3 regions of the Kitasatospora sp. NBC_01302 genome follow, and region 2 is predicted to be linked to each of the others. Evidence: riboswitches for the same ligand, from Rfam matches in the RefSeq annotation. Region 2 holds a riboswitch; each other region holds the start of a gene.

Region 1 (2,256 bases), 780 kb from region 2:
GGCGGCCGGGATCACCGGCGTGCTGCTCGCCGCCCGCCTGGCGGTGCCCGTGGTGGCCGCGGCCCTGGACGTGCCCGGCGCGGTGGCCGGTGCCGTCGAGCACCTGCGGGCCACCGGCTCCCAGCGCCCGGCGCTGGCCCCGCTGGTGATCGGCCCCGAGGCCCCCGAGGACCTGCTGCTCGCGGCGTGCGAGGAGACCGGCTGTCCGAGCGCGGCCGCACTCGGCGCCTACCCGACCCTCGGTCAGCTGATCGCCTCGGCCTACCTGGCCGCGCTGCCCGAGCCGGTGGCCGAGCCGCTGCCGACCGAGGAGCTGCTCACCGAGGAGCCCGTCGCCGGCGAGTGACCCCCTGACCAACGGCCCTGCCGGCCCGCTGATGGCCCCGCTCCCGCCCAGGAGCGGGGCCATCGGCATGTCCGGAGCACGGTTCGTCGGCCGGTCGGTCAGGGCGCCCCGGAGGTCCGTTGACGGGCCGATGGCGCACATGTGGTGAATTGGTGACGATTCAGTGTCCAGTCGGGAAGTGGTGGACAGGACCACCCCGCCGACCGATTGGTCGGCGTCGCGAGCTGACGCGATGACAGAAGGGGTAAATCGGACATTCGGTCGATGTCGACCAGTGCGCCGGACCGGGCCGTTCGCCCCGCCGACAGCCGGTCAGGGCGCTCCGGTCCGATCGGCCACCCCCTTGATCACCAAGGCCGAAAACGGACAGCCCATCAGCATCACCAACCCTGAGCCCACGGCACATCCCGTTTCCCGCAGGCACATTGCACGCCCCGGCCGGACCCCTCCCCCGACGCCCTCTCAGGTCCGCCGCCGGGGCGATCTTGAAGGTTCCATGGTGGGCCTGTGACGGCCATCACAGCTGTTTGCGGATTCAACTTATCTCTGTCTAACGTGCTCCCCGTTCGTGGTCACACGGACCCAGCACAGCCGGACGCCGAGTCCTGCCACCGGATGCGCTGGCAGCGCGAAAACGCACCACGGCAGGAGCGGGGGAACCAGGTAAGCCGCCCCGGCACCCGGTCTTCGGACCGAGTGACCGGAGCTAGGGGTGAAGCCGCGCAGCAGCGCGGCCGGGCAACTCCAGTCCGAATCCGACAGCTCACCTCGTAGGCGTAGGAGAGGAACGCGTCTTCATGCTGCCCACCACTGGCACGACCCGTCCGTCCCGCACCGCTCGCCGAGCGATCGCCGCCACCGGCCTGCTCGGTCTCGGCCTCGCCCTGCCGTGCATCACGGCCACCACCGCCTCCGCGGCGCCCGTCTCCACCTGGGACAAGGTCGCCCAGTGCGAGAGCAGCGGCGACTGGAGCATCAACACCGGCAACGGCTACTACGGCGGCCTGCAGTTCAGCGCCTCCACCTGGGCCGCCTACGGCGGCACCCAGTACGCCCCGCAGGCCGACCAGGCCACCAAGGACCAGCAGATCGCCGTCGCCGAGAAGGTCCTCGCCGACCAGGGCCCCGGCGCCTGGCCGGTCTGCTCCGTCCAGGCGGGCCTGACCCAGGGCGGCGCCCCCGCCGCCGTGAACCCCGGCGCCCCCGCCACCAGCGCCCCGGCCCAGCCGAGCGCCCCGGCCCAGAGCGCCCCGCAGTCCTCGCAGTCCTCGCAGAGCGGCAGCCAGGGCCACTGGAACCACCAGTGGAACGGCACCAAGAACTCCGGCGGCCAGACCTACACCGTGGCGCGCGGCGACTGGCTCTCCACCATCGCGCAGAGCCACCACGTGGCCGGCGGCTGGCAGAAGCTGTACGAGCTCAACAAGTCGGTCCTGACCGCCGGTCCTGACACGCTCTACCCGGGCCAGCAGCTGAGCCTGGGCGGCTCGGCCAGCGCCGCCCCGAGCAGCGACAGCGCCCCGGCCGCCAGCACCCCGGCGCCGGCCGTCAACGCCCAGACCACCGCCTCCACCACCGCCGCCACCCCGGCGCCCGCCTCCGGCGCGATGGCCACCGCCGTCGCCTTCGCGGAGTCGAAGGTCGGTCAGGCCTACATCTACGGCGGCACCGGCAACGGTGGCTGGGACTGCTCCGGCCTGACCCAGGCCGCGATGGCCTCGGCGGGCATCTCCATCCCGCGGGTGGCCGCCGACCAGGCCGCCGCCAGCACCCCGGTGTCGATGAACAGCCTGCAGCCGGGCGACCTGCTGTTCTGGTCGAACAACGGCCAGAACTCGGGCGTCTACCACGTCGCCATCTACGTCGGCAACGGCCAGTTCGTCGAGGCCGCCAACCCGAGCGCGGGCGTG
Region 2 (2,256 bases):
CGGGATCGACCCCACCGTCCAGCTGATGCTCAACTCCAACCCGCAGAACTACCTGGACCAGGCGTCCAGCATGCAGGTGGCGACCAGCACCGAGGCGGACGCGCTCAAGTCGCTCCAGGGCGAGCAGCGCAAGCTGGACCAGGAGAAGAAGGAAGCCGCCGACACGCTGGCCCAGCTGGACAGCGCCACCCAGCAGCTGAACCAGGCCAAGGCGGACGTGCAGAGCAAGCTGGCCGCGGCGCAGAAGCTGCTCAACTCGCTGAGCGCCTCGGACCGCGCCACGCTGCAGGCCGCCGACCGCGCCTCGCGCAGCAGCGCCCGCACCGACCTCGGCTCGCTCGACCTCCCGGCGGCCGGCGGCTACGCCGGCCAGGCGGTGCAGGCGGCGCTCAGCCGGCTCGGTGACTCCTACGTCTGGGGCGCCACCGGCTCCACCACCTTCGACTGCTCGGGCCTGATGCAGTGGGCCTACGCGCAGGCCGGCGTCTCGCTGCCGCGCACCTCGCAGGAGCAGGCCACGGTGGGCACCGCGGTGCCGAGCCTGTCCCAGGCGCAGCCGGGCGACCTGATCATCTTCGGCGGCGACCGGCACCACGTGGGCATGTACATCGGCAACGGCAAGATGGTGCACGCGCCGCACACCGGTGACGTGGTGCGGATCGCCGACCCGACCACGATGGGCGAGTCCTTCATCATCCGCCGGGTCTGACCCGCCGTCGCCCCGGCGCGCGCCGACCGCCGCTGAGCCCCCGTCACCCGTGCGGTGTGACGGGGGCCACCTGTTCGTATCCGGCATGATCACGCGCGGGTGATCTCCATAGCACCCAGAGTCAAAGTTAGGCGTTTTTTCTGACAAGGATTTGAACGGATCACAGAGTTGTTACTAGGGTCGCTCATCAGACCACCGCGATGGTGATCACCCGACCCGGGTGGCAGCGGGGGTTACCGCCGAGTCTGGAAAGCAGCACGGGCAGTTGACTGCCCGACGGGGACCCCCTCACCGGGGAGCTGCGGACCGGAGCCGGGGAACCACGTTCCTCGGGGTGAATCGGCGCCAGGTCGGCCGTCAGGCCGGTGAGGCGTCGTAGGGCATCTCTTCCAGCCCGAACCCGTCAGCTCACCCGGTAGGCGGTCGGAGGAAGAAGGATTCGTGGCGTCCCATCGTCGTCCCAAGCCCGTCGGCCGTACTCGCGCGTCGATCCTGACCGCTGCCGCCGCGACCGCCGTGGCGCTCTCCGCGCAGGGGGCGGCGCACGCCGACCCGGCGCCCTCGCTCGACCAGGTCAAGTCCCAGGTCGACGACCTCAACAACCAGGCGGAGCAGGCCTCCCAGCAGTACGACGGCGCGCAGGCCAAGCAGCAGACCCTGCAGAAGCAGGTCAGTGACCTGCAGGACGAGGTGGCGCGGCAGCAGGACCAGGTGACCAACCTGCAGTCCGGGCTGGCCTCGGTGGCCGCCGACCAGTACGCCAGCAACGGCATCTCGCCGACCGTGCAGCTGATGCTCTCCAGCAAGCCGGACGGTTTCCTGAGCCAGGCCAGCTCGCTCAACCAGATGAGCAGCACCGAGAGCGAGACGCTGAAGCAGCTCCAGGAGCAGCAGCGCAAGCTCGACCAGGACAAGTCCGAGGCGCAGGGCAAGCTCGCCGAGCTGGATGCCACCACGCAGCAGCTGAAGACCGCCAAGGACGCCGTCCAGGCCAAGCTGAAGCAGGCTCAGGACCTGCTCAACACGCTGACCGAGCAGCAGCGCCAGGCGATGGCCGCGGCCGAGGCCAAGGCTGCCGCCGACGCCAAGGCGGCGGCCGACCAGGCCGCCGCGCATGCCAAGGCCGCCGCCGCCGCCAAGGCCCAGACCGACGCGCAGACCGCCTCGCGCGGCTCCTCCCGCACCGACCTGGGGAGCACCGGCTCCACCACGGCCGCCCCCAGCACGCCGAGTGCCGGCAGCTCGGCCGCGCAGGCCGCGATCGCCGCCGCCGTCAGCAAGCTGGGTTCGCCGTACGTCTACGGTGCCGCCGGGCCGAGCTCCTTCGACTGCTCGGGCCTGATGCAGTGGGCCTACGCGCAGGCCGGCGTCTCGCTGCCGCGCACCTCGCAGGACCAGGCCTCGGCCGGTACCAACGAGGGCACCAACATCGCCAACGCCCAGCCCGGCGACCTGCTGGTCTTCTACAGCGACATGCACCACGTGGGCATGTACGTCGGTGGCGGCCAGATGATCCACGCCCCGCACACCGGCGCCGTGGTCCGCTA
Region 3 (2,256 bases), 1.2 Mb from region 2:
AAGCGGTCCTGCGGACGTGGAACGGAGTCGTTACGACCAGAGCCTAACCGCACCGGCCGCCCGGGCCGTCCAGGCCTGGGTGCCGTCTCACGGTGTGGCTCGGCTACCCGCGAGTAGTTCACTCGAAAGCGCGCGGGGCGTCGCCGGGGCCACGTCCCGGGGCACCCCGCGCGCTTTCGTCGGCCCGTCAGCCGAAGTGCAGCTGCTGGCCCGGCATGATCAGGTTCGGATCGCCGCCCACCGTCGAGTGGTTGGCCTGGTACAGCTGCTGCCAGCCGCCGGTCAGGTGCTGGGCCCGGGCGATGGAGGAGAGGGTGTCGCCGGCCTGCACCGTGTAGCCGTGACCGGCCGGGGCGGCCTGCGCCGCAGCGGCGGGCGCGGCAGGAGCGGGGACCTGGACGGGGGTCTGGACCGGGGCCTGGGCGGGAGCCTGGGCAGGGGCGGCGTACTGGTTGTACACGCTCTGGTGGCTGGTCCAGTACCAGCCGCCGTCCTTCTGGTACCAGAACACCTTGCCGTCCGCGTCCCAGCCGGCCTTCCCCGGGAAGTTCGGCGCGGCCGACTGCTGAGGCTGCGTCTGCTGCTGGGGCTGGGCCTGCTGCTGGGGCTGCGGCTTCGACTGCCGGGTCGCCGACTGCTCCTGCGGCGCGCTCTGCTGCTGGGCCGCGCCCGAGTCGGCGCTCGCGTCGAGGGCGGCCGAGGCGCCGCCCTTGCTCAGCCCGGCCTTGACCGAGCAGACCGGCCAGGCGCCCGGGCCCTGGTCCGCCAGCACCCGCTCGGCGACCGAGATCTGCTGGGCCTTGCTGGCCTGGTTGGCCTGCGCGGCGTACTGGGTGCCGCCGTACGCGGCCCAGGTCGAGGAGGTGAACTGCAGGCCACCGTAGAAACCGTTGCCACTGTTGATCGACCAGTTGTTGGTGCTCTCGCAGTTGGCGACCTGGTCCCAGACCGAGACCGGGGCGGCGTGCGCGCTGGTCGCGGTGAGCAGCGGAACCGCGAGGCCGACGCCGGCCACGCCGGCCGCGGCGATCGCCTTCTCGGCCTGGGTACGACGGCGGTGCCGGCCATTGCCAGTGAGCAGCATGAAGCTATCCCTCTCCGCACGCCTGCGAGGTGAGCTGTCGGGTTCGGGCCCGTGAGGTTGGCCCGGCCGCTGACGCGGCTTCACCCCTAGCCGTGGGAGACGGCAGAAAATCCTGGGTCCCCCGCCCCTGCCCGGGTGTCGGTCGGTGTCCCGGGAGCGCGACGGGCAGGACTCGGCGTTCCGCACTCCGGGGTTCGCAGCAGCGAACTCCAGGGAGGGTAAGCAGATTGACGGACCGATCACAAGCTCATATCGCGTACATCACATGAAAATTACGGAGCGCGATCGATCGCCTACCAACTGGTCTTGTTTGTCCGGGTTGATGGTCATTCAGACCGCACCGGACAACGGACTTCGACACGCCGTCAGAGCTGCCGTTCCGTCACTTCGCGGCAGCTTCGGGCATGAACGAAACAGGGAGTTCGCGCAGGCCGCGCATGATCAGACCGCCACGCCACCGCAGTTCGGCGGGGTCCGCGGCGAGCCGGAGATCGGGCAACCGGGTCAGCAGGGTGGCGAGTGCAGCCTGGCCCTCAAGTCGGGCCAGCGGAGCGCCGATGCAGTAGTGGATGCCGTGCCCGAAGCCGAGGTGCGGGTTGTCCCGGCGGGCCAGGTCAAGGGTGTCGGGGCGCTCGAACCTGGCCGGGTCCCGGTCGGCCGCCGCGAGCACCACCAACACCGGGTCCCCCACCGGGATCCGCACCCCGCCGATGGTCAACGGCTCGGTGGCGAACCGCCAGGTGGCCAGCTCCACCGGGCCGTCGAAGCGCAGCAACTCCTCGACCCCGGTGGCCAGCAGCCCGCGCTCGCCGCGCGCGATGGACTCCTGCAGCCGGGCCCGCTGGAGCGGCTGGTTCATCAGTGAGTACAGGCCGTTGCCGATCAGATTGACCGTGGTCTCGAACCCCGCGAACAGCAGGATGAACGCCATCGCCGCGGCCTCGTTCTCGGTGAGGTGCTCACCGTGGTCGCTGGCCCGGATCAGACCGGAGATCAGGTCGTCCCCGGGGTCGGCCCGCTTGCGGTGGATCAGCTCGGCCAGGTAGGTGCGCATCCGCTTGACCGCGCGCGCCACGCCGCCGCGCGGGCCGCCGCCGTGGCGGATCATCATGCCGGCCCAGTCCCGGAAGTCGTCCTGGTCCTCGGCCGGCACGCCGAGCAGGTCGCAGATC

The links. A riboswitch is a leader RNA that binds a small molecule or an ion and turns the genes downstream of it on or off. The one in region 2 is predicted to bind cyclic di-AMP.
Region 1: it holds a riboswitch for cyclic di-AMP, as region 2 does, so the genes downstream of both, OG294_RS32690 (transglycosylase family protein) here and OG294_RS29325 (C40 family peptidase) in region 2, are expected to answer to the same signal.
Region 3: it holds a riboswitch for cyclic di-AMP, as region 2 does, so the genes downstream of both, OG294_RS23725 (LysM peptidoglycan-binding domain-containing protein) here and OG294_RS29325 (C40 family peptidase) in region 2, are expected to answer to the same signal.

The regions. Positions count from the first base shown of each region.
Region 1 is NZ_CP108404.1:7,455,736-7,457,991, reverse strand. Features, by position in the region: gene OG294_RS32695 (hypothetical protein) at 1-346, shown strand, start outside; cyclic di-AMP (ydaO/yuaA leader) riboswitch at 972-1,136, shown strand; gene OG294_RS32690 (transglycosylase family protein) at 1,144-2,256, shown strand, end outside.
Region 2 is NZ_CP108404.1:6,674,176-6,676,431, forward strand. Features, by position in the region: gene OG294_RS29320 (C40 family peptidase) at 1-709, shown strand, start outside; cyclic di-AMP (ydaO/yuaA leader) riboswitch at 997-1,147, shown strand; gene OG294_RS29325 (C40 family peptidase) at 1,151-2,256, shown strand, end outside.
Region 3 is NZ_CP108404.1:5,449,937-5,452,192, reverse strand. Features, by position in the region: gene OG294_RS23725 (LysM peptidoglycan-binding domain-containing protein) at 188-1,084, opposite strand; cyclic di-AMP (ydaO/yuaA leader) riboswitch at 1,090-1,238, opposite strand; gene OG294_RS23720 (cytochrome P450 family protein) at 1,467-2,256, opposite strand, start outside.